DNA from 3 places in the Amycolatopsis sp. ATCC 39116 genome. Region 2 is predicted to be linked to each of the others. Evidence: riboswitches for the same ligand, from Rfam matches in the RefSeq annotation. Region 2 holds a riboswitch; each other region holds the start of a gene.
What was found. A riboswitch is a leader RNA that binds a small molecule or an ion and turns the genes downstream of it on or off. The one in region 2 is predicted to bind S-adenosylmethionine.
Positions count from the first base shown of each region.

Region 1: linked by a shared signal. The riboswitch ahead of AMY39116_RS0339785 (aminotransferase class V-fold PLP-dependent enzyme) and the one ahead of AMY39116_RS0320125 (methionine ABC transporter ATP-binding protein) in region 2 are both predicted to bind S-adenosylmethionine.
Region 3: linked by a shared signal. The riboswitch ahead of thrC (threonine synthase) and the one ahead of AMY39116_RS0320125 (methionine ABC transporter ATP-binding protein) in region 2 are both predicted to bind S-adenosylmethionine.

Region 1 covers NZ_AFWY03000080.1:7,856-18,152, forward strand. Annotated here, with positions in the region: gene AMY39116_RS0339760 (MFS transporter) at 1-961, shown strand, start outside; gene ileS (isoleucine--tRNA ligase) at 1,234-4,404, shown strand; gene AMY39116_RS0339770 (penicillin-binding transpeptidase domain-containing protein) at 4,463-6,040, shown strand; gene AMY39116_RS0339775 (helix-turn-helix transcriptional regulator) at 6,085-6,774, shown strand; gene AMY39116_RS0339780 (potassium/proton antiporter) at 7,107-8,585, shown strand; SAM riboswitch class IV at 8,632-8,746, shown strand; gene AMY39116_RS0339785 (aminotransferase class V-fold PLP-dependent enzyme) at 8,781-10,103, shown strand.
Region 2 covers NZ_AFWY03000018.1:98,140-108,436, reverse strand. Annotated here, with positions in the region: gene AMY39116_RS0320155 (daunorubicin resistance protein DrrA family ABC transporter ATP-binding protein) at 1-334, opposite strand, end outside; gene AMY39116_RS0320150 (PadR family transcriptional regulator) at 419-1,024, opposite strand; gene metG (methionine--tRNA ligase) at 1,087-2,889, shown strand; gene AMY39116_RS0320140 (TatD family hydrolase) at 2,886-3,716, shown strand; gene AMY39116_RS0320135 (resuscitation-promoting factor) at 3,990-5,390, shown strand; gene rsmA (16S rRNA (adenine(1518)-N(6)/adenine(1519)-N(6))-dimethyltransferase RsmA) at 5,683-6,543, shown strand; SAM riboswitch class I at 6,609-6,700, shown strand; gene AMY39116_RS0320125 (methionine ABC transporter ATP-binding protein) at 6,888-7,901, shown strand; gene AMY39116_RS0320120 (DHA2 family efflux MFS transporter permease subunit) at 7,949-9,364, opposite strand; gene AMY39116_RS0320115 (TetR/AcrR family transcriptional regulator) at 9,508-10,077, shown strand; gene AMY39116_RS0320110 (4-(cytidine 5'-diphospho)-2-C-methyl-D-erythritol kinase) at 10,087-10,297, shown strand, end outside.
Region 3 covers NZ_AFWY03000033.1:70,602-80,898, forward strand. Annotated here, with positions in the region: gene AMY39116_RS0327415 (ComEC/Rec2 family competence protein) at 1-2,051, shown strand, start outside; gene thrC (threonine synthase) at 2,101-3,366, opposite strand; SAM riboswitch class I at 3,380-3,512, opposite strand; gene holA (DNA polymerase III subunit delta) at 3,649-4,629, shown strand; gene rpsT (30S ribosomal protein S20) at 4,977-5,237, opposite strand; gene AMY39116_RS0327435 (EamA family transporter) at 5,390-6,253, shown strand; gene AMY39116_RS0327440 (VOC family protein) at 6,276-6,656, shown strand; gene AMY39116_RS0327445 (class I SAM-dependent methyltransferase) at 7,165-7,764, opposite strand; gene lepA (translation elongation factor 4) at 7,867-9,717, shown strand; gene AMY39116_RS0327455 (pyridoxamine 5'-phosphate oxidase) at 9,725-10,168, opposite strand; gene AMY39116_RS0327460 (ABC transporter permease) at 10,178-10,297, opposite strand, start outside.

The sequences.
Region 1 (10,297 bases), on a different contig from region 2:
CCGCGCCTTCCCCGGCCGCCGGGAACAGGCCAGGGCGCTCGGCTTCTGGGCCGGGGTCTCCGCGCTGGCCCTGGCCGCGGGTCCGATGCTGGGCGGCCTGCTCGTCACCGCCACCGGCTGGCGCTCGCTGTTCTGGATCAACGTGCCGCTGACCGCCCTCGCGGCCGCAGGGACCCTCCGCGTCCCTGCCGGCCGGCCTGCCGCCGGGCGCGTGGACGTCGCGGGCACCGTCACCGGCGCCACCGCGCTCGCCGCGCTGGTCTACGCGGTCATCCAGTCCAGCGCGCCCGCCGCGGTCCTCGGCGTGGCCGCCGCCGTGGCGTTCCTGGCCGCCGAACGCCGCAGCTCCGCCCCGATGCTGCCGCTGACCCTGCTGCGCTCGCGCACCTTCGCCGCGGCCAACCTCGTCGCCGGCGCGATGAACTTCGCCGGCCTCGGCACGATCCTGCTCGCCACGCTCTACCTGCAGGGCGTCCACCACGCGACCCCGCCGGCCGCGGCACTGGCGATGCTGCCCGGGTTCCTGCCGCTGTCGCTGCTCGCGCCGGTCACCGGGCGGCTCACCGCGCGCTTCGGCCCGCGCCCGGTGATGATCGCCGGGCTGCTCACCGGCTCGGCCGGGCTGCTCGGCCTGCTGCGGGTCACCGCGACCAGCACGATCACCGGCGCGTTCCTGCCCGCGTTCGCCCTGGTCGGCGTGGGGCTGGGCCTGCTCACCGCGGCCGTCGTCGCCGCGGCCGTCGGCGGCGTCCCGGCGGACCGGGCCGGCATCGCCAGCGGCGTCAACAACACCGCGCGGCAGGCCTGCGGCGCGCTCGGCATCGCCACGTTCGGCGCGATCGCGGGCAGCCCCGCCCGGCCGGCCGCGTTCGTGCACGGGCTGCACGCCGCGGCCGTCCTCGGCGCCGCGCTGTGGCTGGCCGCCGCCGTGCTCACCGCCGCCGCGGTCGGCCGACCCTGAGCGAAACCCGGTTGCGGCAGGCGGCTAACCTGGAAGGACACGGCGTCGATCCGGCCATCACCGGGGAGCCTCCGGAAGAACGGGACCCGGTGGTCCTCAGTAGAACCGGACGGGTACGGCCCGTCACAGCCGTCAACGAAGAGGCCCGCTCGGTGAGCGGGCAAACGGGGTGGTACCGCGGAAGCGGCGCTCAGGTGGCGCCTTTTCGTCCCCGTGCTGGATCCCCAGCGGATCCGCCACGAGAGCGACGAGCACCCGCGAGGAGCGCACCGATGTACCCGAAGGCTCCGCTCGGCGACGGGCCGGCAGGCCAGGTCCCGTCCCAGCCGTCCTTCCCGGCGCTGGAGACCAGCGTGCTGGCCTACTGGGAGTCCGACCGGACCTTCCAGGCCACCATCGACGCGCGCGAACCGGGGACGAACGGCAGCAACGAGTACGTCTTCTACGACGGCCCGCCGTTCGCCAACGGCCTGCCGCACTACGGCCACCTCCTGACCGGTTACGTCAAGGACATCGTGCCGCGGTACCAGACCATGCGCGGCCGCCGCGTCGAGCGCCGCTTCGGCTGGGACACCCACGGCCTGCCCGCGGAGCTGGAGGCCGAGCGGCAGCTCGGGATCACCGACAAGTCGCAGATCGACGAGATGGGCATCGCCGCGTTCAACGAGGCGTGCCGCGAGTCCGTCCTGCGCTACACGAACGAGTGGCGCGAGTACGTCACCCGCCAGGCCCGCTGGGTCGACTTCGACCACGACTACAAGACGCTCGACGTCACCTTCATGGAGTCGGTGATCTGGGCGTTCAAGCAGCTGTGGGACAAGGGCCTGGTCTACGAGGGCTACCGCGTGCTGCCCTACTGCTGGCGCGACGAGACGCCGCTGTCCAACCACGAGCTGCGGATGGACGACGACACCTACGCCAACCGCCAGGACCCGGCGCTGACCGTCGGGTTCCGCGCCGAGGGCAACGGCACCGACCTGGACGGCGCCTACCTGCTGATCTGGACCACCACGCCGTGGACCCTGCCGTCCAACCAGGCGGTCGCGGTGCACCCGGACGTGGACTACGTCGTGGTCGAGCAGGACGGGAAGCGGTTCCTGCTCGCCGAGCCGCGCGTCGCCGCCTACGCCAGGGAACTCGGCGAGGAGCCGGCCGTGGTGGCCCGGTACCGGGGCGCCGACCTGGCCGGCGTGAAGTACGCGCCGCCGTTCCCGTACTTCCTCGGCAACGAGAACTCGCACCAGGTGCTGCTGGCCGACTTCGTCACCACCGACGACGGCACCGGCATCGTGCACATGGCCCCGGCCTACGGTGAGGACGACAAGGCCGCCGGCGACGCCGCGGGCATCACCCCGGTCACCCCGGTCGACGCGCACGGCCGCTTCGACTCGACCGTGCCGGACTACGAGGGCCAGCAGGTCTTCGACGCCAACCCGGACATCATCAAGGACCTCAGGTACGGCACCGGATCCGCCGCCCGGCAGGGCGCGATCCTGCTGCGGCACGAGACCTACGAGCACTCCTACCCGCACTGCTGGCGCTGCCGGAACCCGCTGATCTACCGGGCGGTGTCGTCGTGGTTCGTCAAGGTGACCGCGTTCAAGGACCGCATGGTCGAGCTGAACCAGCAGATCACCTGGTACCCCGAGCACGTCAAGGACGGCCAGTTCGGCAAGTGGCTGGAGAACGCGCGCGACTGGTCGATCTCGCGCAACCGCTACTGGGGCACGCCGATCCCGGTGTGGATGTCGGACGACCCGGCCTACCCGCGGGTGGACGTGTACGGCTCGCTGGACGAGCTGGAGCGCGACTTCGGCGTGCGGCCCACCGACCTGCACCGCCCGCACATCGACCAGCTGACCCGGCCCAACCCGGACGACCCGACCGGGAAGTCCACCATGCGCCGGGTGCCCGAGGTACTGGACGTGTGGTTCGACTCGGGTTCGATGCCCTACGCCCAGGTGCACTACCCGTTCGAGAACGCCGAGTGGTTCGAGCACCACTACCCGGGCGACTTCATCGTCGAGTACATCGGGCAGACGCGCGGCTGGTTCTACACGCTGCACGTGCTCGCGACGGCGCTGTTCGACCGGCCGTCGTTCCGCACCTGCGTCTCGCACGGCATCGTGCTCGGCTCCGACGGGCAGAAGATGTCGAAGTCGCTGCGCAACTACCCGGACGTCAACGAGGTGTTCGACCGGGACGGCTCCGACGCGATGCGCTGGTACCTGATGGCCAGCCCGATCCTGCGCGGCGGCAACCTGATCGTCACCGAGAAGGGCATCCGCGACGCGGTGCGCCAGGCCGTGCTGCCGCTGTGGAACTCCTACTACTTCCTCGCGCTCTACGCCAACGCCGAGGGCGTGGAGGGTCAGTGGCGCACCGACTCCACGCACGTGCTGGACCGCTACATCCTGGCCAAGACCGGCGAGCTGGTCACCGACGTGCAGTCCGCTTTGGACACCTGCGACGTCGCGGGCGCCTGCGCCACCACGCGCGACTTCCTGGAAGTGCTGACGAACTGGTACGTGCGCCGGTCGCGCGAGCGGTTCTGGGCCGGTGACAAGGACGCGATCGACACCCTGCACACCGTGCTGGAGGTCGTGTCGCGGACGATGGCGCCGCTGCTTCCACTGACCACCGAGGTGGTGTGGCGCGGGCTCACCGGCGGCCGGTCGGTGCACCTGCAGGACTGGCCGCTGGTCGACGAGCTGCCCGCCGACGCCGCGCTGGTGACGGCGATGGACCGGGTCCGGCAGGTGTGCTCGTCGGCGCTGTCGCTGCGCAAGGCGAACAAGCTGCGCGTGCGGCTGCCGCTGGCGAAGATGCTCATCGCCGCCGATGACGCGGAGGCGCTGGCGGACTTCACCGACATCATCGCCGACGAGGTCAACGTCAAGTCGGTCGAGCTGAGCACGGACGTCGCCGCGCACGGCCGGTTCGAGGTCGCGGTCAACGCCCGCGCCGCCGGGCCGCGCCTGGGCCGGGACGTGCAGAAGGTGATCAAGGCCGTCAAGGCGGGCGACTGGACCACCTCGCCGTCCGGCGCCGTGGTGGCCGCCGGCATCGAACTCGCCGAGGGCGAGTACGAGCGGCGCCTGGTCGCCAAGGACGAGGGCGCCACCGCGGAGCTGCCCGGCGGCTCCGGCCTGGTCCAGCTGGACACCGCGGTGACCCCGGAGCTGGCCGCCGAGGGCGTGGCGCGGGACCTGGTCCGCGTCGTGCAGCAGGCGCGCCGCGACGCCGGGCTCGACGTGGCCGACCGGATCGCGCTGACCGTGGACGCGCCGGCGGACGTGGTCGCCGCGGCCAAGGCGCACGAGGAGTTCGTGGCGGGCGAAACCCTGGCGAACTCGGTGTCGTACGGGCACGTGGACGGCGGTTTCGCGGGCGCGGTCGGCGACGGCGACAAGATCACTGTGGCGGTAACGAAGGCCTCCTGATCACCGACAGACGGGGAAACACCAACAGGGGGTTTCGCCGGTGACTTGGCGCAGGTGGGTGCTGGCGGGTGGCGCGGCAGCGGTCGTCGCGATCGTCGTGGCGGCCGTTGTCGTCGTGTGGGGCGGGTCCTCGCCGGACAAACCCCAGGCCAGCGGCTCGGGCGCCGAGGACTCGGGCACGGTGGCTTCCCGGTTCCTGCTCGCCTTCGCCGAGGGCGACGCCGACGCGGCGGCGGCGCTGACCGACGACCCGCGCGCGGCGAGCGTGCTGATCGCCGACGCTCGCCGCGGCCTGGCCCCGATGTCCGTCTCGGCGCGGCTGGGCCAGGTCACGCCCGCCGCCACCCGGGCCACCGCGACGTTCCAGGTGAGCTGGACGATCGCGGCCGGGCAGGTGTGGTCCTACGACAACAGCCTCGACCTGGTGGCCGCCGACGGCCGCTGGCTCGTGCACTGGAGCCCCGCGGTGGTGCACCCGAAGCTGCGCGCCGGACAGCAGCTCGCGGTGCGCACGCGCGCGGGCAAGAACGCCGTGGTCGACCGCAACGGCAGGCCCGTCCTGACCTGGCAGGCGTCGGGCACGCAGGTGGCGGAGCCGGGTGTGGCGCCGCTGCTGGTGCCCGCGTTGCAGCGGACGGTGTCCGCGCGGTCGCAGGGCGGCTGGTCGGTGGTCAGCACGGATGTCGACGGCGCGGTGCAGGAAACGCTGTTCGGCCAGGGCGACGTCGAGGTGGCGGCGCTGACCACGACCCTGAGCCTGCCCACGCAGGCGGCGGCGCAGCGGGCGGTCGACTCGGCGGCGTACCCGGCGATGCTGGTGGCGATCCAGCCCTCGACCGGCGACCTGCTCGCGGTGGCCCAGAACGCGGCGGCCGGGGCCGAGCCGAAGGCGCTGAACGGCCTGTACGCGCCGGGGTCGACGTTCAAGATCGTCACCGCGGCGGCGTTGCTGGAGTCGGGCGCGGCCACCGCGGACACGATCGCGGACTGCCCGGCCACCGCGCGCATCGGGCAGCGCACGATCCCCAACGACGATCAGTTCTCCTTTCCGCCGCTGCCGCTGCACTCGGCGTTCGCGCACTCGTGCAACACCACGTTCGCGCAGCTCGCGTCGACGCTGCCGCCGGACGCGCTGGCCGACGCGGCGAGCGGGTTCGGCCTCAACGCCGACTTCGCCATCCCGGGCATCACCACCGAGGCGGGCAAGGTGGTCGCCACCACCAGCGGCGCCGAGCAGGTGGAGTCCGCGATCGGGCAGGGCACCGTGCAGGCGAGTCCGTTCGGCCTGGCCCTGATGGCGGCCACCGTCGCGCGCGGCGACGAGGTGACGCCGCGGCTGTGGCAGGAGCTGGAGACGTCGGTGAACACCGGCTACCGGGCGCCGTCCCGGGACGTGATCGCCGCGCTGCGGACGATGATGCGCGAGGTCGTCACCGGCGGCACCGCGACCGGGCTGCGCGGCAACGGCGTCGTGTACGGCAAGACCGGCACGGCGCAGTTCGGCGACGGCAGCCAGGCGAACGGGTGGTTCGCCGGGTACCGCGACGACGTGGCGTTCGCGGTGCTGCTGCTCGGGTCGGACTCCTCCAAGCCGGCCGTCACCGTGTCGTCGGCCTTCCTCGGCGCGCTGGGCTGACGTTTCGGCCGCGGCCGACGTGTGCGGCTACTACCGTGGCCGGTGTGGAGACGATCGCGCTGGCCGAGGTGGCCGCGGTGCTCGCCGACCCGAGCCGGGCGGCGATGTGCCTCGCCCTGCTCGACGGGCGGGCGTGGACCGTCGGGGAGCTGGCCCGCACGGCGGGGATCGCGCCGTCGACGGCGAGTGAGCATGTCAGCCGCCTGAAGGAGGCGGGGTTCGTGGCGGGGGTGAAGCAGGGGCGGCACGCCTACGTGCGGATCGCCGACCCGCGGGTGGCCGAGCTGATCGAGCACCTGGCGCAGCACGCCGGGCACCGGTCCGCCTCGGGGCTGCGCGAGTCGCTGCGCGTGCGGCGGCTGGCGTTCGCGCGCACCTGCTACGACCACCTGGCCGGCACGGTGGGCGTCGCCCTGCGTGACGGCATGATCCGGACGGGACTGGTCTCCGACGGGAACGGCCTCGCGCTGACCGGGCGCGGTCGTTCGGTGCTCGGCGAGCTGGGGGTGACGATCCCCGCCGGGCGGCGCCCGTTGCTGCGGGCGTGCCTCGACTGGACCGAGCGCCGCGACCACCTGGGCGGCGCACTCCCCGCGGCGCTGTTCGCGCGCGGCGTGGAGGCGGGCTGGTTCGTGCGGCGGCCGGATCGGGCGGTGGTGGTGACCGAGGCGGCGGGGGAGCCGCTGGCGCTGCTGGGTGCGGAGCTGCCTGCTGATCGCCCTGGGGTGGCCTGAGGTTGGTGTGGCCCTGGCAGGGGCTGCGCCGTGAGGCACGTCCCGCCGGCCACCGGTGCCCGCCGCTGGCCCGCCGTGTTCGCGCGGCCGGGAGCGGCATGCGGTGCAACCGGCGCCGCCCGGCCGCGCGCTCGTCGTCATCGTGTGCGCACCTGCCGTCGAGACGAGGCGGTGCGCAAGGTGCTCGCCCCGGTACTCCGTGCACCCGCTCGCGATCTTGTTGCGGGACAAGAGAAAAGCGGCCCTGACATGCCGGAAGACCCCACCGGGGCGCGGTCCGGCTCCTCGGTTCCTTATCCTGAAGCCTGACAATCCGGGCAGGGGAGGTGCGGGTGGGCGAGCTGCCGGTCGTGCTGGGGCTGGGCTCGGCCGTCCTGCTCGCCGCCGTGCTCGCGGTCCGCTTCTCCACCCGCCTCGGCCTGCCGTCGCTGCTGCTCTACCTCGCGATCGGCGTGCTGCTCGGCGAAGCCGGGTTCGGCATCCAGTTCTCCGACCCGTTCCTCACCCAGGCGCTGGGCCTGGCCGCCCTCGTCATGATCCTCACCGAGGGCGGCCTGACCACCCGCTGGTCGGCGGTGAAACCCGCGCTGGGCCAGGGAGTGGCACTGTCCACAGTGGCGGTCGGGCTGAGCATCGCGATCACCGGCCCCGCCCTGCACTGGCTGCTCGGCCTGGACTGGCGGATGGCGCTGCTGTGGGGCGCGGTGCTGGCCTCCACCGACTCGGCCGCCGTGTTCTCCGTGCTGCGCGGCGTCGGCGTGCCCCGGCGGATCGTGGGGGCGCTGGAACTGGAGTCCGGCATCAACGACGCCCCCGCCTACATCGCGGTCGTCGTGCTGGCCGAGGGCACCCGGATCGACTGGTCGCTGCCGCTGCTGGTGGTCTACGAACTCGGCGCCGGCCTGGTGCTCGGGCTGCTGCTCGGGCTGGCCGGGGCGTGGGCGCTGCGCCGCGCCGCCCTGCCGGCCACCGGGCTCTATCCACTCGCGACGGTCGCGGTGTGCGTGGTGGCCTACTCGTCCGGGCAGCTGCTGCACGCCTCCGGCCTGCTCGCCACCTACGTCGCGGCGGTCGTGCTGGGCAATTCGCGGCTGCCGCACCGCTCGGACACGCTGTCCTTCGCCGAGGGGCTCGGCTGGCTCGCCCAGATCGGGTTGTTCGTGCTGCTGGGCCTGTTCGCCTCGCCCGAACGGCTGCTGGAGTCGATCGTGCCGGGCCTGATCGCGGCCGCGGTGGTGCTGGTGTTCGCGCGGCCGGTGTCGGTGCTGGTGTCACAGCTGCCGTTCAAGGTGCCGGTGCGCGAGCAGGTGTTCCTGTCCTGGGCCGGGTTGCGCGGCGCGGTGCCGATCGTGCTCGCGATGATCCCGCTCTCCCAGGAGATGCCCGGCGCGCAACGGCTCGTGGACGCGGTGTTCGTGCTGGTGATCGTGCTCACCCTGGTGCAGGGCCTCACGCTCGGCCCGCTCGCGCGGGTGCTGCGGCTGAAGGCGGACACCGAGCCGAAGGAGATCGAGGTCGACGCCGCGCCGCTGGACGAGCTGCAGGCCGAGCTGCTCCAGGTCAAGATCCAGCACGGCTCGCGCCTGCACGGCGTGTACCTGTCGGAGCTGCGGCTGCCCGCCGGGGCGTCGCTGAGCCTGATCGTCCGCGACGGCCGCAGTTTCACCCCGCAGCGCACCGACCGGCTGCAGCGCGGCGACCAGATCCTGATCGTCAGCACCGAGTCCGCGCGGGAGGCGGCGGAGCGGCGCATCCGCGCGGTGGACCGGGCCGGGCCGCTGGCGCGCTGGAAGGGCGAGTCCGGCAACTGAGACCCGCTGGCGCGCGGCGGGGGCGATCGGTTACTGTGTCCGCGTAGGTCATGAGTGCCAGCGCCAAGCCCCGGCTCGCTGGCCGGCAACCCTCCTTCCGCGGTGGGGTGCCCCGGGTGAGGACCTGGCTCGTCGCGAGGTGCGACGGGCAAGCGCGGACCCCTTGCGGGTCCCCGGACCCGAGGAGCCTTTCCGATGACTCTCGCTCTCGAACGCGTCACCACCCCCGCCGTCACCGCCGCCGCGGCCGTCCCGCTGGTCACCGGCGGGGAGCTGGACTACGCCAACCTCGACCACGCGGCCAGCGCCCCGTGCCTGGAGGCCGTGCGCCGCGCGGTGGACGAGTTCCTGCCGCACTACGCGAGCGTGCACCGGGGGGCCGGGTTCGCCTCGCAGGTGTCCACAAAGGTCTACGAGCGCACCCGCGACGTGCTGCGCCGGTTCGTCGGCGCCCGGCACTCGGACGCGGTCGTGTTCACCCGCAACACCACCGACGCGCTGAACCTGCTGGCCCGCAGCCTGCCGCGGCACACGTCGGTGGTGCTGTTCGACACCGAGCACCACGCCGCGCTGCTGCCCTGGCGCGGCCCGAACGTGCGCCGGATCCCGCTGCCGAACACGCGGCTGGCCGCGGTGTCCGCTGTGGACAGTGCGCTCGCGGAGTGCCCGGAGGGGCCGCGGCTGGTGGTCGTGACCGGCGCGTCGAACGTGACCGGCGAGCTGCTGCCGGTGGCCGAGATCGCGGCGGTGGCCCGGCGGCACGGCGCGCGCATCGCGCTGGACGGCGCCCAGCTCGCGCCGCACCGGCCGATCTCGGTGCGGGAGCTGGACGTGGACTACGTGGTGCTGTCCGGGCACAAGCTGTACGCGCCGTTCGGCGCGGGCGCGCTGATCGGGCGCGGCGACTGGCTGCGCGCGGCGGACCCGTACCTGGCCGGAGGCGGGGCGACGAAGTCCGTGCGCCGCGACGGCGACGGCCTCGGAGTGGCTTGGCAGAGCGGGGTGGAGCGGCACGAGGCCGGTTCGCCCAACACCGTGGGCGTGTACGCGCTGGGCGTGGCGTGCGAGCAGCTGGCGGCGTCGTGGGACGCGGTGGCCGCGCACGAGCGGGAGCTGCTGGAGCGGCTGACACGCGGTCTCGCCGCGGTGCCGGGGCTGGCGGAGCTGCGCCTGTTCGACGGCGCGGCGGAGCGGGTCGGCACGGTGAGCTTCGTGCTCGACGGGTTCGAGCCGGGCTGGGTGGCGGCGGTCCTGTCGGCCGAGTACGGGATCGGCGTCCGCGACGGCGCGTTCTGCGCGCACATCGCGGTGCGGCGACTGGTGGAGCGCAGCGGCGGGGAGGGGCAGCAGGCGCTGCGGGTGAGCCTCGGGCTGGGCACCACGACCGAGCACGTCGACCGGCTGGTGACCGCGCTGCGGCAGATCGTCGCGCGGGGCGCGCGGTGGACGTACGGCGTGGTCGACGGCCGGTGGGCGCCGTGCCCGGACCCGCGGCCGCTGCCGGACTTCCTGCGCTGAGCCGGCGCCGCGGCTGTTCCCCGGGTTCGGATGGTGACCCGTCTGCTGGGTGCGGTGGCTCGGCGCCCGGTTCGCCGGCCTGCGCCGGGCACCGTGTGCGGAACGGCGCCACTGCCGGGTTTCCCGTTGAGGGGGCACGTGCGCCCGGCAGCGCGCTGACCGGCTTTCCCGGCCTGCGCCGGGGCCGTCGCGGC
Region 2 (10,297 bases):
CCTCCTTCGACATGCCGTAGAGCCGGCCCTGCAGCTCGATCTCCTCGAGCACCTTCATCTCCGGGGTGACGCCGCCGCCCTGGGCGACGTACCCGATCTGCCTGCGCACGCCGACCGGGTCGGCCAGCAGGTCGCGACCCGCGACCTGCGCTTCGCCCGCGGTCGGGCGCAGCAGCGTGGTCAGCATCCGCAGCGTCGTGGTCTTGCCGGCGCCGTTCGGGCCGAGGAACCCCACCAGTTCACCCTCGGCGACGTCGATGTCGACGCCCTTCACGGCCTCGACGCTGCGGCCGCGCGCGGTGAACGTCCGCGCGAGGCCGCGTGCCTTGATCATGAGAATCCCCCTTGATTCAGTAGTCAAATTTGACTAGTGATGGCGGCCACTCTGCCCCAACTATCGCGCCGTAGTCAAATTTGATTACTTGATCTCCGGGGGTGCGCCGAAGTGGCGCCCCGGGTCGTCGGCCATGACGTACTCGCCGTCCTGCAGGCGCTTGATCAGGCCCCGCAGCCACTCGATGGTCGCCTCGACGTTCGTGCCCCACAGCCGGTACAGCTCGCCGACGTGCTCCGGGTGGCCCCAGTTGACTCCGCCGTCCAGCACGCTGCGGGTGGTCGCGAGCTGGCCCTCCAGCCACGTCAGGCGGTGCCGCAGCAGCGACAGGGCCCGGTCGCGGGGCAGGGAGGGCAGGAAGGTCAGCGCGGCGGCGAAGGCGAACGCGTCCTGGGCCCCGTCACCCTCGGTCTCCGCGATCATCTGGGCCAGCCGGACCTGGAACTCGGTCTCGCCGTCGTCGGTCAGCCGGTAGGCGATCCGGTCCGGGCCGCGTCCCTCCGGTTCGTCCGGCACCGCCTCCAGCAGGCCTTCGGCCGCCATCTTCTTGAGCGCGTGGTAGATCGACCCGGGCTGGACGTTCGCCCAGCGGTCGGCCGACCAGGCCAGCAGCTCACGCCGCACCTGATAGCCGTGCGCCCGGCCGTACATCCGTACGACGCCCAGCACCAGCAGCCGCGTCGGCGACACCCGACCTCCTTAAGCCTTCCCAGGTAACAATGCACGAGACGGCATCCGTACGCTAAACAGGCATGAGCATCCCTGTGTTGACGGCGGTGGCCTGGCCTTATGCCAACGGGCCCCGTCACATCGGCCACGTCTCCGGCTTCGGCGTCCCGTCGGACGTGTTCTCGCGCTACCAGCGAATGGCCGGCAACCGGGTGCTCATGGTGTCCGGGACCGACGAGCACGGCACGCCGATCACGGTCCAGGCGGACAAGGAGGGCCTCACCTCCCAGCAGACCGCCGACAAGTACACGCGCCAGATCGGCCAGGACCTGCAGGGCCTCGGGCTGACCTACGACCTGTTCACCCGCACCAGCACCGGCAACCACGCCGAAGTCACGCAGCAGATCTTCCTCGCGCTGCACCGCAACGGCTACGTCGTGCCCAAGACCACGACCGGCGCGATCAGCCCGTCCACCGGGCGCACGCTGCCGGACCGCTACATCGAGGGCACCTGCCCGATCTGCGGTTACGACGGCGCGCGCGGCGACCAGTGCGACAACTGCGGCAACCAGCTGGACGCCGCGGAGCTGATCAACCCGAAGTCGCGGATCAACGGTGAGACGCCGAAGTTCGTCGAGACCGAGCACCTGTTCCTCGACCTGCCCGCGTTCACCGAGAGCCTCGGCAAGTGGCTGTCGACGAAGACCGACTGGCGGCCCAACGTCGTCAACTTCACCAAGAACCTGCTCGACGACATGCGGCCGCGCCCGATCACCCGCGACCTGGACTGGGGTGTGAAGATCCCGCTGGACGGGTGGCGCGACCAGCCGCTGAAGCGGTTCTACGTGTGGTTCGACGCGGTGATCGGCTACTTCTCGGCCAGCGTCGAGTGGGCCCGCCGCAGCGGGAACCCGGACGCGTGGCAGGAGTTCTGGACCAACCCGGAGGCGCGCGGCTACTACTTCATGGGCAAGGACAACATCACCTTCCACGCCCAGATCTGGCCCGCGCTGCTGCTCGGCCACAACGGCGCGGGAGACAAGGGCGGCCAGGTCGGCCCGTACGGCAAGCTCAACCTGCCGGACGAGATCGTGTCGTCGGAGTTCCTGACCATGAGCGGGTCGAAGTTCTCCACCTCGCGCGGCACGGTCATCTACGTCAACGACTTCCTGCGCGAGTTCGGCCCGGACACCCTGCGCTACTTCATCGCGGTGGCCGGCCCGGAGACCCAGGACACCGACTTCACCTGGGACGAGTTCGTCCGCCGGACCAACTTCGAGCTGGCCAACGAGTGGGGCAACCTGGTCAACCGCTCGATCTCGATGGCGCACAAGAACAACGGCGCGATCCCGGCCCCGGTCAAGCCGGCGCCCGCGGACGAGGAGCTGAAGGCGCTGTCCCGCAAGGCGTTCGAGACCGTCGGCGGGCACCTGCAGCGGTCGCGGTTCAAGCTCGCGGCCACCGAGGCGATGCGGGTCGTGTCCGCGGCCAACCGGTACCTGTCCGACCAGGAGCCGTGGAAGCTCAAGGACGACGCTGATGCCACTGCGCGGCGTGACACTGTTCTCCACACCGCGCTGCAGGTGGTGTCGGACGCGAACACGCTGCTCACCCCGTTCCTGCCGCACTCGGCGCAGAAGGTGCACGAGGCGCTGGGCGGCACCGGCGTGTGGGCCGCGCAGCCGGAGCTGCAGGACGTCGAGGACCTGGACATCCCCGGTCGGATCAACCCGATCCTGACCGGCGACTACGCGGCCGAGCAGGCGCGCTGGGAGTCCATCCCGATCGAGGTCGGCCGCCCGCTGGCCAAGCCGACGCCGCTGTTCGCCAAGCTCGACCCGAAGCTCGGCGAGACCGGTCCGGAGTGGGCCCCGATCGCGCAGTGAGCAAGAAGGAACGGCCACCGGTGCCGGAGCGCCTGCCGGCGCCGGTGGTCGACTCGCACACGCACCTGGACGCCTGCGGCGCGGTCACGGCGGCCGACGTGGCCGAGCTGGCCGACCGCGCCGCGGCGGCCGGGGTGACCCGGATGGTGACCGTCGCCGACGACCTGGACGCCGCCCGCTGGGCCGCGGAAGCGTCCACTTGGGACGAGCGGGTGTGGGCCGCGGTGGCCATCCATCCCACGCGCACCAAGGACTTCGGCGAGGCGGAACAGTCCGAAATAGAGCGTCTGGCGCGCCAGGACCGGGTGGTCGCGGTCGGCGAGACCGGTCTGGACTACTACTGGGACTACTCGCCGCCGGACGCCCAGCAGGAGGCGTTCCGCTGGCACATCGACCTCGCCAAGCGGGTCGGCAAGCCGCTGATGATCCATGACCGGGACGCGCACTCCGACGTGTTGCGGATCCTGGACGAGGAGGGCGCGCCGGAGACCGTGGTGTTCCACTGCTTCTCCGGCGACGAGGACATCGCACGCCGGTGCGTGGACGCCGGGTACGTGCTGTCGTTCGCCGGCACGGTCACGTTCCGCAACGCCCGCGCGCTGCAGGCCGCGGCGCGGCTCGTGCCCTCCGGGCAGTTCCTCGTCGAGACCGACGCGCCGTTCCTGACGCCGCACCCGTTCCGCGGACGGCCGAACGAGCCGTACTGCACCGCTTATACGGTCGCGTTCCTCGCCGACCTCCGTTCGGAGGGGCTGGAACAGGTCTGTTCGGCGGTGTCGGAGACGGCCGAACGCGTGTTCCGGCTGCCGTCCGTCACAGCGGGTTGAACGGACTGCGACATCCGTGGAAATCAACCATCCACCTGGAGGAGTGACGAACGCCACGACATTCCGCCCGGTGTTTGCGCAACCTCGCGGGGTCCGTTACTGTCCCGTGACCGTGCCGCATGATCGCTCCAACCGGGCGAAGAGCGGGACACCCGGAGTCAAGCCAGTGCAGGTCGGGATCGGGGATGGCGAAGACTTCGGGAGCCGTAGTGCGAAAGGGATCGACCTGCTGTGACTGGTAGTAGATGGGCCGACGCGCGTCCGACTGAGGCGATGGACTGGTTCGAGTCCAGCCGTGGTGGCGCGGTGGGCACCCTCGACTGGCCCGACGCCGACGCGTTCTCGGACGACCTGGCTGTCACCGAGCACGACATCCGCACGGTGCTGGGCAACGACGCGGACGATCTCATGGCCGAGGCCGAGATCGACGTCGACGAGCTGATCCGGCTGATCAACGCCGAGACCACGATGCTCCCGGCCCTCGCCATCCCGGACGCGGCCGCACAGGACCGCACGGCCGCCGTGGAGGCCGAGGAGGAGCCGGAGAAGGCCCTCGTCTCCGCGGTCAAGACCTGGAAGCGGCGGTTCCTCCGCGGCTCGGTCCTGGCCCTCCTGATCAGCCTCACCGGTGGCGGCGCCGCCGCCCTGGCCATGAACAAGAGCGTGACCGTCGACGTCGACGGCCACACGCAGACCGTGCACAGCTTCGGCAAGACGGTCGGCGAGGTCCTCGAGGACGCCGGTCTCACCGTCGGTGAGCACGACGCGCTGTCCCCCTCGCCGCAGGCGCCGGTCGGTGACGGCGGCGTCATCAAGCTGGAGCGCGGCCGCAAGCTGAACCTGGTCGTCGACGGGGTCGCCCGCGAGTCCTGGGTTCGCGCGACGAGCCTGCAGGAAGCCATCACGCAGCTGGGCCTGAGCGGCCAGTTCGGCCCGGGCACCGCGTACTCGATGCCGCTGGACGCGGAGCTGCCCCTCGACGGCGCGACCGTCGAGGTCAAGACCCTCAAGAACATCACCGTCTACGACGGCGACGCCGCCCCCCGGCAGATCAGCACCACCGCGATCACCGCGGAGGAGTTCCTGGCGGAGCAGGGCATGTCGCTCGGCCCGGACGACGAGATCGAGGGCGGCCTGGCCCTCAAGCTGACCAACGGCGCCGAGGTGCACATCTCGCGCACCGGGGTCACCGTGATCAACCAGGAAGAGGACATCGATCCTCCGGTCCAGGAGATCAAGGACGCGACCCTCGACGCGGGCGACGAGGTCGTCCAGGACCCGGGCACCGCGGGCAAGAAGCTGGTGACCTACCGGATCACCAAGCGCAACGGCAAGGAGACCGCCCGCGAGGAGCTCTCGACGAAGGTGATCGTCGAGGCCAAGCCGAAGATCGTCCGGGTCGGCACCAAGCAGCCGGTGATCAGCGACAGCGCCATCTGGGACGCCATCGCGAAGTGCGAGTCCGGCGGCAACTGGTCGATCAACACCGGCAACGGCTACTACGGTGGCCTGCAGTTCAACAAGAGCACGTGGGACGCCTACGGCGGCGACCAGTACGCGGCCTACCCGCACCAGGCCACGCGCGAGCAGCAGATCGCGGTGGCGACCAAGGTGCGCGACGACCGCGGCGGCTACGGCGCCTGGCCCGTCTGCGGCGCCAAGGCCACCAGCTGATCCCCGACAGCACACACATGATGACCCCGGCCGGTGGCCGGGGTCATCTTTTTTTCCCGCGTACCGGCACCCGGCAACGAAAGCCCGAAACCCCCCGAACCACCCCTCTCCCGCAACCCGATCCCCAGCCAAATCGGTTGCCGAGCCACCGGGTCAAGCCACGCTTTCCCGGCTTGACGCGGTGTCTCGGCAACCGAACACTGAAAGATCGGGTTCGGGAGGAGCAGACCCGGGCGTAGCGAAGCGAAGCCCGGCGCCCTGGACACCCGCGTAGCGGCTACGATCCATCCCCGTGACAGCACTGCTCGGACCAGCCGAGATCCGTGGCTTGGCCGCCGAGCTGGACGTGCGTCCCACGAAGAAGCTCGGCCAGAACTTCGTGCACGACCCGAACACCGTCCGCCGCATCGTCGACCTCTCCGGGGTGGGCCAAGGCGACCACGTCCTCGAAGTCGGCCCCGGCCTCGGCTCGCTGACGCTCGGCCTCCTGGACTCGGGCGCGCACGTCACCGCCGTCGAAATCGACCCGGTCCTCGGCGAGCGCCTGCCGGCCACGGTCGCCGAGCGCGCCCCCGAGGCCGCCGCCCGGTTCACCGTCCACATCCAGGACGCCCTGAAGCTCGCCGCCGAGGACCTCGCCGACCAGCCCACGCACCTCGTCGCCAACCTGCCCTACAACGTCGCCGTCCCGGTGGTCCTGCACCTGCTCGCCGAGCTGCCGTCGCTGGCGCACGGCCTGGTGATGGTGCAGACGGAGGTCGCCGACCGGATGGCCGCGGGCCCCGGCAGCCGCACCTACGGCGTCCCGAGCGTGAAGCTCGCCTGGTACGGCCCGGCCCGCAAGGTCGCGCCCGTGCCGCGCGCCGTGTTCTGGCCGGTGCCGAACGTCGACTCCGCGCTCGTCGGCTTCGAGCGCGCCGCGGAACCGGTGTCGGACGCGGACCGGGACGAGGTCTTCGCCGTCGTCGACGCCGCCTTCGCCCAGCGTCGCAAGACGCTGCGTGCCGCGTTGTCGTCGTGGGCGGGCTCGGGGGAGAAGGCCGAGGCGATCCTCCGCGCGGCCGGCGTCGACCCCCGCGCTCGGGGCGAGCAACTGGGGGTAAGGGACTTCGCCAAGATCGCCGCGAGCAAGTCCTTACCACCGTTTGTGTGATCTCGCACCCTGATCCGGACCAGGGACTTGCCAAAAAGATGTGAAGTCCGTTCTACTCTTTGAGGTATCCATCCCGAGCGGCTGAGAGACCTGGCTCGCCGAAGCCGCAGCAACCACCCCACCCGGGGGCAGGTGCTAACGCCAGGACCGATGGAGGATTCCTGTGTACCGCACGATGCTCACGAGGCGCCGCGTCGTCGACGAATGTCGTCGCACGGTCTGTGCGTGTCGTCGCTGACCGCTTTCCCTTCACCACCATTTCCTGACTTCGCCTGACCGTCCTCTGTAGACGGTCTCCTTGGTGTGCGGTCGGCGCGTTCGCGCCCGTTGTGCTGGAGCCATTCGTGATCACTGTCGAAAACCTGACCAAGTCCTTCCCCGGTGCCGCCAAGCCCGTCCACGCCCTGCGGGACGTGAGCGTCGAGGTGCCCGCCGGCGCCCTGTTCGGCGTCGTCGGCCCGGCCGGCTCCGGCAAGTCCACCCTCACCCGGTGCATCGCCCTGCAGGAGAAGCCCGACCGCGGCGTCGTCCGCCTGGACGGGCTGAACACCACCGGCCTCGACGGGCGGAAGCTGCGTGAGGTGCGCCGCCAGGTCGCGGTGCTGGACGCGCAGCCGGTGCTGCACGCCGAGCGCACCGTGGCGGGCAACGTCGCGGCCCCGCTGGAGCAGCTCGGCCTGGAGGGCCCGCAGCGGCGCAGCCGCGTCGGCCGCCTGCTCGACCTGGCCGGCCTGACCCAGCGCGCCGCGCTGCGGCCGAGCGAACTCACCCCGGGCCAGCGCCGCCGCGTCGCGCTGGCGCGGTCGCTGGCCGCGGGCCCGGCCGTGCTGCTCGCCGACGACCCGACCGCCGGTGTCGGCGCCGAGGAGACCGGCGCCGTGCTGACCGTCCTCGACCGTGCCCGCGCGGAGCTGGGTGTGACGGTGCTGCTCACCACCCAGGACGGGGCCGCGGTGCGGCGCGTCTGCGACGGGGTCGCGGTGCTGGAGGACGGGCGGCTCGTCGAGCAGGGCACCGTGCTGGAGCTGCTGGCCAACCCGGCGAGCAAGGTCGCGCAGAGCCTGCTGCCCCCGATCGACACGCCGCGCAGCCAGTCGTCGAGCTACGACCGGTCCGTCGACGTGGTGCTGATCGGCTTCGCGGCCGTCGGCGCGCTGCTGCCCGAGGCCTCCGCCCGGTTCGAGGTCGAGCTCGCCACCATCGGCGGCGGCCTGACCCGCGTCGGGGACACCCCGGTGGCCCGCTTCCGCGTCGGCGTCAACGGCAGCCAGGCCGACGCGGCGCTGGCGTGGATCGCCGACCGGGGAGCGCACGTCGTGCACCCGAAGGAAGGCCCGAAGAGCATCGTCGCGGCCTGACCAGGCACGCGAGGAGGGGCGTCCCGGCCGGGCGCCCCTCCTCGTTTTCACTTGCCCCGCACCAGGACCCCGACCGCGATCGCGCCCGCGGCCACGATCGCCGCGGCCCAGCCGTTCGCCACGGCGTAGCCGTGCACGGTCGCCGCGGGCAGGGCCAGGCCGGCGACCGAGGCGGTCGCGCTCGCCGCGATCGTGTTCAGCGACGCCGTGCCGATCGACGCGCCGACCTGCTGGGACGTGGTGATGAACGCCGACGCCACCCCCGAGTCCTTCGGCTCCACCCGGGCGGTCGCGATGTTCATGACCGTCGGCATCGCCAGCCCGGCGCCCGCGCCCAGCACCAGTTCCACCGGCAGGACCAGGCCCCAGTAGGACGTGTCGACCGACAGCTGGGTCAGCCCGGCGAGCCCGGCGGCCATCAGCAGGAGCCCGGTCACCAGCAGCGGGCGCGGCCCGGTCCGCGGGATCAGCCGGCGCGTCAGCAGCGTCGAGACCGTGACATTGCCCAGCAGGAACGGCAGGAACGCCAGGCCGGCGCCGAGCGCGCCGAAGCCCATGATCGCCTGCAGCTGGTAGGTGAGAAACAGGAACATCCCGAACATCCCGAAGGCCGCGACGGCGATGGTCAGGAAGCCCGAGGAGCGGGCGCGGTCGGCCAGGACGTGCAGCGGCAGCAGGGGGTTCCGGACCCGGGCCTGCCGGAACACGAACCCGGCCAGCAGCGCCACCGCCGCGGCCAGCGTGCCGAGCACCACTGCCGAACCCCAGCCGCGGGTCGCGGCCTCGGAGAGGCCGTAGACAAGCCCGGCGATCCCCGCGCTGCCGAGCGCGCCGCTGATCCAGTCCAGTCGCGTCGAGCGGTGGCCCGGCACGTTCGGCAGCACGAACCAGCCCGCGATGGCGGCGGCGACCGCGATCGGCAGGTTCACGTAGAGGCACCAGCGCCAGGACGCGTACTCGGCCAGCGCGCCACCGGCGACCAGCCCGACCGCGCCGCCGGACATCATGATGGCGCTGTAGATCCCGAACGCCTTGGCCCGTTCCTTCGCCTCGGTGAAGGTGATGGTCAGCAGCGAGAGCGTGGACGGCGCCAGCAGCGCGGCGAAGACCCCCTGGGCCGCGCGGGCGGCGATGAGCAGACCCGAGCCGGTGGCCATCCCGCCGAGCGCGGACGCGGCGGCGAAGCCGAGCGCGCCCACGATGAGCGTGTTCTTGCGGCCCAGCCGGTCGGCCAGCCGTCCGCCGAGCAGCAGCAGACCGCCGAAGGTGAGCGTGTAGGCGGTGATCGCCCACTGCCTGGCCACGTCGGACATGCCGAGGTCGGCCTGCGCGGTGGGCAGCGCGATGTTGACGATGGTGGTGTCGATGATGACGAGGAGCTGGGCGAGCCCGACGACGGCGAGCGCCCACCACTTCCTCGAGTCGGCCGGCGCCGTCACCGGCGCCGGAGTGGTTGTCGTCATGGTGGAAACCCCCTGGTGGAGAACTGGGTTAGACTGAGAGCAAGCATTACTAGTCGGCCGACAAGTAATGGCGCTGCCGACACGGTAGGCCCATTCCTAGCCGGGCGTCAAGCAAGTTTGAGAGTTCCTCAGGAAGGACGGTCATGGCGGGGCGGCGGACCGACACGCGCGAGCGCATCCAGCAGATCGCGCTGGACCTGTTCGTCGAGCAGGGCTACGAGAAGACGTCGTTGCGGGAGATCGCGGAAGCGCTCGGGGTGACCAAAGCCGCGCTCTACTACCACTTCCGGACGAAGGAAGACATCGTCCACAGCCTGATCGAGGACATCGGCGCCTCGCTCGACGAGATCATCGAGTGGGCGCGGGCCCAGGACGATCCCGCGCAGGCCCGCGAGGAGTTGCTGCGCAGGCTCTCCGACCTGATCCAGGGCCGGTTCGGCCCGATCATGCGGTTCATGCAGGACAACCAGCCCGCGCTGAAGGACCTGCACGCCGGGCACGTGCTCGCGACACGGATGAAGGGGCTGTTCACCTTCCTCGTCCCCGCCGACGCGAGCCCCGAGGACCAGCTGCGCTCCCGGCTCGCCCTGGTCGCGCTCATGCTCGGCAACAACCCGCAGTTCCTGGACGAAAACCCGAGCGAGCAGTCGGCCGACGTGGCGCTGCGCGTCGCACTGGAGCTTGCCTCTCCGCGCTCTCCGGCGGGCACGTAGGCTTGACTGGTGCTCGCCGTCGTACCGCCACCTGTCACCGTCAGGGTGCCCTCCAAGATCAACCTGCACCTGTCGGTCGGCGACCTGCGCCCGGACGGTTTCCACGACCTGACGACCGTCTTCCACGCGCTTTCGCTGACCGACGAGGTCACCGTCGCGCTGGCCGAGGAGCCGGGTGTCGAGGTCTACGGCGAGGGTGAGCAGGTTGTGCCCACCGGCG
Region 3 (10,297 bases), on a different contig from region 2:
CCCTGCGGGTGCTGGTGACGGAACGTCCGAAACCCGTGCGGTCGGCCGGATATGCAGATCAGCAGGCCGGGCCGAGGTCGGTGGTGATCGCGGCCGACGTCCTGCACGCGGAACGTCACGCTGAGCCGGTGGTCTCGACCGGACGGGTCGCGCTGCTCGCGCCGTTCGCAACGTGGAGCGAGATCATTCCGGGTCAGGAGGTCACCGCGAGCGGCGAGCTGGCCCCGCCGCGGGACGCCGACCTGACCGTGGCCGCGGTTCACGTTCGCGGGCCGCCCGTGGAAGCCACGGAGGCGCCCTGGTGGCAGCGCGCCGCGGAATCGATGCGTGAGGCGCTCCGCAACGCGTGCGCGGTCCTGCCCGAGGAGCAGGCCGGGCTGGTGCCGGGGCTCGTCGTGGGCGACACGAGCGGGCTGTCCGAACGGCTCGACCGCGAGTTCACTGACGCTGGCCTCACGCACCTGATGGCGGTCAGCGGGTCCAACGTCGCGATCGTGTGCGGCGCCGTGCTGCTGCTGTTACGGCTGTTGCGGGCAGGACCACGGTTGTCCGCGGCGCTGTCCGGGGCAGCGCTGGCCGGGTTCGTGGTCCTGGCTGGCGGGGAGCCGAGCGTCCTGCGGGCCGGAGTCATGGGCGCGATCGCCCTGCTGGCGCTGGCGCTGGGGCGGGAACGCTCAGTCGTCCCCGCACTGGCCGCCGCGACCTGCGTCCTCGTGGCGTGGGACCCGGCGATGGCCGTCAGCTTCGGCTTCGCGCTGTCGGTGATCGCGACGGCCGGGCTGGTGCTCCTCGCGCCGCGGTGGGCGGAGAGCCTTCAGCGGCGCGGCGTTCCGCCGGGCTTCGCCGAAGGGCTGGCGGTTCCGGCGGCGGCGTTCGTCGTGACAGCGCCTGTCGTGGCCGGGATGGCCGGGCAGCTCAGCCTGGTCAGCGTGGCGGCGAACGTGCTGGCCGCGCCGGCGGTCGCTCCGGCGACCGTGTTCGGGGTGCTGGCGACGGTCGTCGCGACCGCGTGGCCTGCCGGAGGTGAGCTGATCGTCCGGCTGGCCGGGCCGGAGGCGGGCTGGTTGATCGTCGTGGCGCGGCGGGCGTCGGAGGTGCCCGGTGCGGTGCTGGCGTGGCCCAGCGGCTGGTGGGGCGGGTTTCTCGCGCTGGTGGTCGCCATCGCCGTGGTTCTGGCACTGCGCCGTCGGCGCTTGCGGGTGCTGCTGGCGCTCGTGCTGGCCGGGGTGCTGCTGCTCGTCGTCCCGGGCAAGGTGATCGCACCCGGCTGGCCGCCACCGGGATGGGCGGTGGTCGCCTGTGACGTCGGTCAGGGCGACAGCCTCGTGCTCGCCACCGGTGAGCCCGGACGGGCGGTGGTGGTGGACGCCGGGCCCGAGCCGGGGCCGGCCGACCGGTGTCTGGACCGGCTGGGCATCGAGCGGGTGCCGCTGGTGGTGCTGAGCCACCTGCACGCCGACCACATCGGCGGACTCGACTCGGTGTTCGAGGGACGCTCGGTGGGCGCGATCGCGGTCGGGCCCGGGCGGCAGCCCGGCTGGGCGTGGCGGCAGGCCGGCCAGATCGCGGCCCGCCACCGGGTCCCGCTGCTCGAACTGGACCTGGGCCGGCGGCTCGAGTGGCCGGCGCTGAGCCTCGAAGTGCTGGGACCCAGATACGTGTCCGAAGGGGAGGACGACGACGGCACACAAATCAACAACAGCTCGGTGGTGCTACGAGCCCGCACACCGGCCGGCAGCGTGCTGCTGACCGGTGACGTCGAACTCGCCGCACAAGCCGACCTGCTGGCCGCCGGAACGGATCTGCACGCCGAGATCCTGAAGGTGCCGCACCACGGCAGCAGGTTCTCGCTGCCCCAGTTCCTGGCCGCGGTGTCCGCGCGGCTGGCGCTGGTGAGCGTCGGTTCGGGCAACCGTTACGGCCACCCGAACCGGACGACACTCGACACCCTGACCGCGGACGGTGCGCTCATCGCCCGCACGGACACCGACGGCGACACCGCGGTGATCCCCGACCAGACCGGACCGGCGGTCGTTCGCCGGGGAAAGTGAGGTGGAACCTTGATCAGAGGCGCCGGGCCTGGCAGAGACCCGGGACCTGTCAGAGACCCAGGGCCTTGTGCACGGCCGCCGCCGACGGCGGGACCGTCGCCTTCGGGCCGACCTCGTTCTCGATCGCGTCCAGGGTCTTCAGGCCGTCACCGGTGATGAGCAGGACGGTCTCGGCGTCCGGGTCGATCTTGCCCGCCTCGATGAGCTTCTTCGCCGTCGCGACGGTGACACCACCGGCGGTCTCGGTGAAGATGCCCTCGGTACGGGCGAGCAGGCGGATGCCCTCGACGACCTCTTCGTCAGTCACGTCCTCGATCGCGCCGCCCGTGCGGCGAACCGTGTCGAGCACGTAGGGGCCGTCGGCCGGGTTGCCGATCGCGAGCGAGCGGGCGATGGTGTCCGGCTTGACCGGCTGCACCACGTCGTGGCCGTTGCGGAACGCCGCGGACACCGGCGAGCAGCCGGCGGCCTGCGCGCCGAACACCTTGTACGGGGTGTCGTCGACCAGGCCGAGCTTGGCGAACTCGCGGAAGCCCTTGTCCACCTTGGTCAGCTGGGAGCCCGAGGCGATCGGCACGACGATCTGCTCGGGGATCCGCCAGCCGAGCTGCTCGGCGACCTCGTAGGCGAGCGTCTTCGAGCCCTCGGAGTAGTAGGGGCGCACGTTGACGTTCACGAACGCCCAGTTCTCGTGCTCGGCGGCCAGCTCGGTGGCGAGGCGGTTGACGTCGTCGTAGTTGCCGTCGACAGCGATCAGGTTGCCGTCGTAGACCGCGGTGGTCAGCACCTTGGCGCGCTCGAGCGAGGAGGGGATCAGCACCACGGACTGCCAGCCGGCGCGGGCCGCGGCCGCGGCGACGGCGTTGGCCAGGTTGCCGGTGGACGGGCAGGCCAGGGTGTCGAAACCGAACTCGCGAGCGGCGGCTAGGGCGACGGCGACGACGCGGTCCTTGAACGAGTGGGTGGGGTTGCCGGTGTCGTCCTTGACCCACAGGCTCTTCACACCGAGAGCCTTGGCGAGCCGGTCGGCCTTCACCAGCCTGGTACAGCCGGGCTCGGTGTTCGGGATCTCCTCGACGTTCGAGGGCACCGGCAGCAGCCGCTTGTAGCGCCAGATGTTGCGCGGCCCCGCCTCGATGTCCTCGCGGCGGACACGACCGAAGTCGTAGGCGACCTCCAGCGGCGAGAAGTCCTCGGCGGAGACGAACTCCGGGGCGAGCGGCTGGCGGTGGCCCTCTTCCTTGGAGACCAGTTCCACGGCCGGGCCGAGGTCGACGGTGCGACGGGTGGTGGTCGAATCGAGGGCTGCAGTCATCGCGAGGTTCCTTTCCTCATCTGCCCCGCTGACGCGGGCCGGAATTGGCACCGTGATCGTCAGCTACCTCGCGGAATCGAGATGACAGGCTGACGCCGGTTGCCGGGGCTTCGTCGGGCCGTTCCCTCTGCCCCTCTGGATGAGCGGTATTCGGTTGTGGTGGCTGTCGCGCTCGCGCGATGCCTGGTTGACAACATACGGCACCACGCTCGGAGCACGCCATGCCCCTGCGGGTTTCATCACGCTCCGGAGCTGTCGGTGGTCCGTGGGAGGATCTGAACCGTGACCGCGCCGGCAACCACCTCCGCCCCCCTGCAGCTCGTGCTCGGCGAAGAGGAGCTGCTCGTCGAGCGCGCCGTCCGCGCCGCCCTGGAACAGGCACGCAGAGAGGACGCGACGGCCGAGCTGACGAAGGTCCGGGTGTCCGATCTCACCCCGCCCGGCCTGGCCGAGCTGGTCAGCCCGTCGCTGTTCAGCGAGGGGCGCGTCATCGTGCTGGAAGGCGCGCAGGACATCGGCCAGGAGCTGGCCGACGCGGTGCTCGCCTACGCGAAGATGCCTGCCGACGGCGTCGTCCTGGTCGTCGTGCACACCGGCGGCGGCCGCAGCAAGGCGGCCAAGTCGCTGCCCGCGGCGCTGCGCAAGGCCGGCGCCCAGGTCACCGAGTGCCCGAAGATCACCCGGCCGGCCGATCGGGAGTCGTTCGTCCGCAACGAGGTGCGGCAGGCCGGCGGCAAGATCGACCCGGCCGGGGTGGCCGCGTTGATCGATGCCGTCGGATCCGACCTGCGAGAGCTGGCCGCGGCGGCGTCGCAGCTGGTGGCGGACTCGGGCGGCCGGGTCGACGAGGAAGCCGTGCGCCGCTACCACCGGGGCCGCGCGGACGTGACGGGCTTCGCGGTCGCGGAAAAGGCCGTCGCGGGCGAGCGCGGCGCGGCGCTCGAAGCGATGCGGTGGGCGCTCCAGATCGGCGTGGCGCACGTCCTGATCGCCGACGCCCTCGCGGACGCCGTCCGCACCATCGCCCGCGTGTCGGCGGCCGGCCGCGGCAACCCGAACCAGATGGCCGGTGAGCTGGGCATGCCGCCGTGGAAGATCCGCAAGGCGCAGGGGCAGTCCCGCGGGTGGACCCAAGCCGGACTGGCCGACGCGATGGCCGTGGTGGCGCGGGTGAACGCCGAGGTCAAGGGCCAGGCCGCGGACCCGGCCTACGCGCTCGAACGGGCCGTCCTGGAACTCGCCGCCGCCCGCGACAAGCGCTGAGCTCAGCGCCGCGGTCGGGCCGCGGCCGTTCGGCTCCTGGAAGCGGGGCGCGGTGGGGTGGGGAAGGTTTCGGCGTTCGGGACGAGCGCTGAGTTCGGTGCGCGAGTCGGACTGCGGTTGCTTGGTGTGAGGTGGGGCGGGCTCATCATCGCTCGGAACGAGCGTGAGTTCGCTGACCGGCGGGTCCGGGTGAGGGGCTGGCGCCTGCTGCGCCAATGGCTGTGCGGCCGCCGGAGCCGAGCGTGCAGGGAGTTGCGGGTTCAAGTCCCGTCACTCGCGAACCCGTCACCCCTGGACAGCAGAAGGGCGGGCACCCTGCTGGATGCCCGCCCCTCGGAAGATCAAGCTCAGAGCTGGTTGACGCGCTTGGCCATCGCCGACTTCTTGTTGGCGGCCTGGTTCGCGTGGATGACGCCCTTGCTGGCGGCCTTGTCCAGGGCGCGAGCGGCAGCCTGCTGCAGCTCGACGGCCTTGGCCTTGTCGCCTGCCTCGGCGGCCTCGCGGAACTTGCGGATCGCGGTCTTCACCGAGGACTTGACCGACTGGTTGCGCTGGCGCGCCTTCTCGTTGGTCTTGATGCGCTTGATCTGGGACTTGATGTTGGCCATGAAGGCGCTCCTTCGATCTGTCGGTGGCTTCGCTGCCGCGCTGTACCGGCCCCGGCGTGCGGGTTTCCTCCCTGGCGGAATGCCGCACGGCAACGACCGACAAGGTTAGCAGGGCGCTACGGTGGCACTCGCACTGGCTGGGGAGGCTGCAGGTGAACGGCACGGCGCTCGGGCTCGTCCTCGTCGCCGCCGTCGTGCACGCCGGGTGGAACCTCGCCGCCAAGCGGGTCGACGACGGGGCCCGGTTCGTCTTCCTCTACTACACCGTCTCGGCGGTGGTCTGCGCACCGGTCGCGGTCGTGGCGCTGGTGGTCGAGGGGCAGCATCCACAGTGGACCTGGCTGCCCGCGGCGCTGCTGACCGCGATCTTCCACATCGCCTACGGCATCGTGCTGCAGCGCGGCTACCGCGTCGGCGACCTGTCCGTCGTCTACCCGCTGGCGCGGGGGAGCGGGCCACTGCTGTCGGTGCTCGCGGCGGTCGTCCTGCTCGGCGAGCGGCCCGGGTGGCTCGGGCTCGCCGGCGCCCTCCTCGTCGTGACCGGGGTGCTGGTGATCGGGCTCGGCTCGCGCTCGGCGGCGGACGCGCGCGCCCGCCGGGCCGGGGTCTTCTACGGGCTGCTCACCGGCGTCACCATCGCGGCCTACACGCTCTGGGACGACCACGCCGTCAACGCCCTCGCCGTCCCGCCGTTGACCTACTTCGCCGCCGGCGCGGTGCTGCAGAGCCTGCTGCTCGCGCCCACGGCCGTGCGCGCGGACGGGCGGATCGGCGCGCTGTGGCGGGCGCACTGGCGGGAGGCGGTGGCCGTCGGGGTGCTGTCGCCGGTCGCCTACGTGCTCGTGCTCTACGCGATGCGCATGGCGCCGGTCAGCCTGGTCGCGCCCGCGCGTGAGGTGAGCATCGTGCTGGGCGGGATCGCGGCCTGGCTCGTGCTGCGCGAGCCGCACCCGGTGCGCCGCCTGGTCGGCTCGGTCGTCGTCCTGGCCGGAATTGCCGCGATTGCGGCTTCCTGACCAGGTGGGGTAGGCAGGAGGTATGGACGTCCTGAGCAGCCGGGTGCTGATCCACCCCCGTGACCCCGAGAAGACCACGGCGTTCTACCGGGACGTGCTCGGCCTGGCCATCTACCGCACGTTCCCCGGCGGGACCGTGTTCTTCACCGGCCAGGGCTACCTGGAGGTCGTCGGCCGCGGCGAGAAGGGCACCAGCCCGGACGTGGAGCTGTGGTTCCAGGTCCGCGACCTCAAGGCCACGCTGGACGAGCTGGCCGAGCGCGGGGTCGTGCCGGACCGCGAGGCCCGCCGCGAGCCGTGGGGCCTGGACGAGGCGCGCATCTCCGACCCGGACGGGACGTCGATCGTGCTGGTGGAGATCCCGCCGGACCATCCACTGCGGACGGACATCCGCCCGCAGTGAGCCGCCACGCGCGACCGGCGGCGGGCCTGCGATTGTTCCGGCGCGTTGGCGGATCTTGCGGGGCCGGGTTTGGGCTTGCGGCGCTGGTGGTGCCTGGGGCTGATTCTTGGGGGCGCTGATCGCGGATTTCGCGGGGGTTGGGTCTGGACTCGCGGCGCCGGTGGCGTGCGCGTGGCGCTGGTGACGGCGGATCTTGCGGGGCCGGGTTTGGGCTTGCGGCGCTGGTGGTGCCTGGGGCTGATTCCTTTGGTGCGCTGACCGTGGATCTCGCGGGGGCTGGGTCTGGACTCGCGCCGCCGATGGCGTGCGCGCGGTGCCGGTGACGGCGGATCTCGCGAAGCCGGGTTCGGGCTCGCGGCGCTGGTGGTGCCTGGAGGCTGAATCTTGGGGGCGCTGACCGCGGATTTCGCGGGGGGCTGGGTCTGGACTCGCGCCGCCAAGGGCGTGCGCGGCGCCGGTGACGGCGGATCTTGCGGGGCCGGTTTTGATTTTGGGGTAGCAGGGCGGCTCAGGCGGGGCGGTGGGCGCGGAACTGGGCGGCCAGCGGCGCGGTGACCCCCGGGGGTTGCCACACCCACGTCTGCAGGTCCGTGAAACCCGCCTCGACCAGTTCGGCCGCCAGCTCGTGCCGCGGCACGGGGAGCCACTTTTCGTGCGCCGAGAGGATCAGCCGCCCGCCCGGGCGCAGCACCCGCCGCAGCTCGTGGAAGCCCGCGGGGCGGTCGTCCCACAGTTGGACGTTGTTCACGCTCACCACCACGTCCACGGAGGCCTCGTCCAGGCCCGTCCGCTCGGCCGAACCGCGGGCCAGCCGGACCCGGCCCGCCACGATCTCCGCCGCGCAGCGGGCCTGCGCCAGCTCCAGCATCTCCGGCGACGGGTCCACCCCGTGCGCCAGCGCCGCGCGCCGGCCGGCCAGGCGCAGGCCCACCCCGGGACCGGGGCCGACCACCAGGACCGTCTCCTCCCGGGTGAGCCTCGCCACGTCCACGACGTGCGATTCCGTCGCGCCGTTCGCATGGGCCATCACGGCCCCGCCGATGCGGCCCAGCAGGCCACGGGGGTGACCGAAGGCCCGGTCCAGGATCTGCTCGATGGTTGTGCTCATACCTCCAGGTCAGCACTCGCCACCGCTCACCGGCATCGGGGATGACCCGGAAATCGGGCATGGGAACATGGAGTCGTACCCCACGACGAGCCGAGGATCCGAGTGAGCACGTTCGCCGACCAGACCTTCACGCCGCCGGAGCAGATCCGGAACTTCTGCATCATCGCGCACATCGACCACGGCAAGTCCACCCTGGCCGACCGGATGCTGCAGCTCACCGGCGTGGTCGAGGAGCGGGCCATGCGCGCGCAGTACCTCGACCGGATGGACATCGAGCGCGAGCGGGGCATCACGATCAAGGCCCAGAACGTGCGCCTCCCGTGGCAGGTCGACGGCCGCGACCACGTCCTGCACCTCATCGACACCCCGGGCCACGTGGACTTCACCTACGAGGTCTCCCGGGCGCTGGAGGCGTGCGAGGGCGCGATCCTGCTGGTCGACGCGGCACAGGGCATCGAGGCGCAGACCCTGGCCAACCTGTACCTGGCGCTGGAGAAGGACCTGCACATCATCCCGGTCCTGAACAAGATCGACCTCCCCGCGGCCGACCCCGACAAGTACGCCGCCGAGCTGGCGCACATCATCGGCTGCGACCCGTCCGAGGTGCTGCGCGTCTCGGCGAAGACCGGCATGGGCGTGCCCGACCTCCTGGACGAGGTCGTCCGCCAGGTGCCGCCGCCGGTGGGCGACGCGGACGCCCCGGCCCGCGCCATGATCTTCGACTCGGTCTACGACACCTACCGCGGCGTCGTCACCTACATCCGCGTCGTGGACGGCAAGATCACCCCGCGCGAGCGGATCCGGATGATGTCCACCGGCGCCACGCACGAGCTGCTGGAAGTCGGCATCATCTCGCCGGAGCCCAAGCCCAGCGCCGGTCTCGGCGTCGGCGAGGTGGGTTACCTGATCACCGGCGTGAAGGACGTCCGCCAGTCCCGGGTCGGTGACACCGTCACCTCCGAGCGCAAGGGCGCCACCGAGCCGCTGGCCGGCTACCGCGACCCCAAGCCGATGGTGTTCTCCGGCCTCTACCCGGTGGACGGCTCGGACTACCCGGAGCTGCGGGAGGCGCTGGAGAAGCTGCAGCTCAACGACGCGGCGCTGACCTACGAGCCGGAGACGTCGGTCGCGCTCGGCTTCGGCTTCCGCTGCGGCTTCCTCGGCCTGCTGCACCTGGAGATCACCCGCGACCGGCTGGAGCGCGAGTTCGGCCTGGACCTGATCGCCACCGCGCCGAACGTGGAGTACCGCGTGGTGCAGGACGACGGCACCGAGGTGCACGTCACCAACCCGTCCGACTGGCCGACCGGCGTGAAGATCGCCGAGGTGCACGAGCCGCTGTCGAAGGTCACCGTGATCGCCCCGTCGGAGTTCATCGGCGCGATCATGGAGCTGTGCCAGAGCAAGCGCGGCAACCTGCTCGGCATGGACTACCTGTCGGAGGACCGCGTCGAGCTGCGCTACAACCTGCCGCTCGCCGAGATCATCTTCGACTTCTTCGACTCGCTGAAGTCCCGCACCCGCGGCTACGCCTCGCTGGACTACGAGGAGGCCGGCACGCAGGTCGCCGACCTGGTGAAGGTCGACATCCTGCTGCAGGGCGAGCCGGTCGACGCGTTCTCCGCGATCGTGCACAAGGACGCCGCCTACGGCTACGGCAACAAGATGGCGGGTCGCCTGCGTGAGCTGATCCCGCGGCAGCAGTTCGAGGTGCCGATCCAGGCCGCGGTCGGGTCGCGGATCATCGCGCGCGAGACGATCCGCGCCATCCGCAAGGACGTGCTTTCCAAGTGCTACGGCGGCGACATCTCGCGGAAGCGGAAGCTGCTGGAGAAGCAGAAGGAAGGCAAGAAGCGGATGAAGAACATCGGCCGGGTCGAGGTTCCGCAGGAGGCCTTCGTCGCGGCGCTGTCCACCGACGAGCCTTCCGGCGACAAGGGCAAGAAGAAGTAGCGGCCGCTCAGGCGGTGCCGGAGATCCGGGCCGCCTCGACGAACACCGCGCACCGGCGCTCCTCGGCCATCACGCGGTCGTAGGTGTCCCAGTCGTCGTGGGTGCCGCCGGCCGCGGTGAAGATGTCGCGCAGCAGCCGGGGCAGGCCGGCCGGGTCGAAGGCTTCGTCCGGGTGGTCCGGGCCGATCAGCCGCACCGGTCCCTGCACCGCCGCCCACGTCCAGCCGCGCCGGAACACCACGGTCGCGTTGCCCCGCGCGCGCAGCAGGTCCAGCTTCTTCGCGTGGCCGACCGCCACGAACGCGACGGACGGGCGGCCGGACACCGGGTCGTCGAGGACCCCGGCGTTGACCACCGAAGCGTGCACCGAGCCGTCCGCCCGCGCGACCGCCACCGTGGCCAGGCCGGTTTCCTGGGCGGCGAGCGAGCGGACGGCGTCGAGGTTCGTCATGGGGCCAAGCTAGCGCCGGGAGCGCCGCCGGAACAACGCGCCCGCGACCGGCACCGCGACCAGCGTGATCCCGCCCCACCACAGCAGCGCGAGCCAAGCCGAGTTCCCGACCGGCCCGCCGAGCAGCAG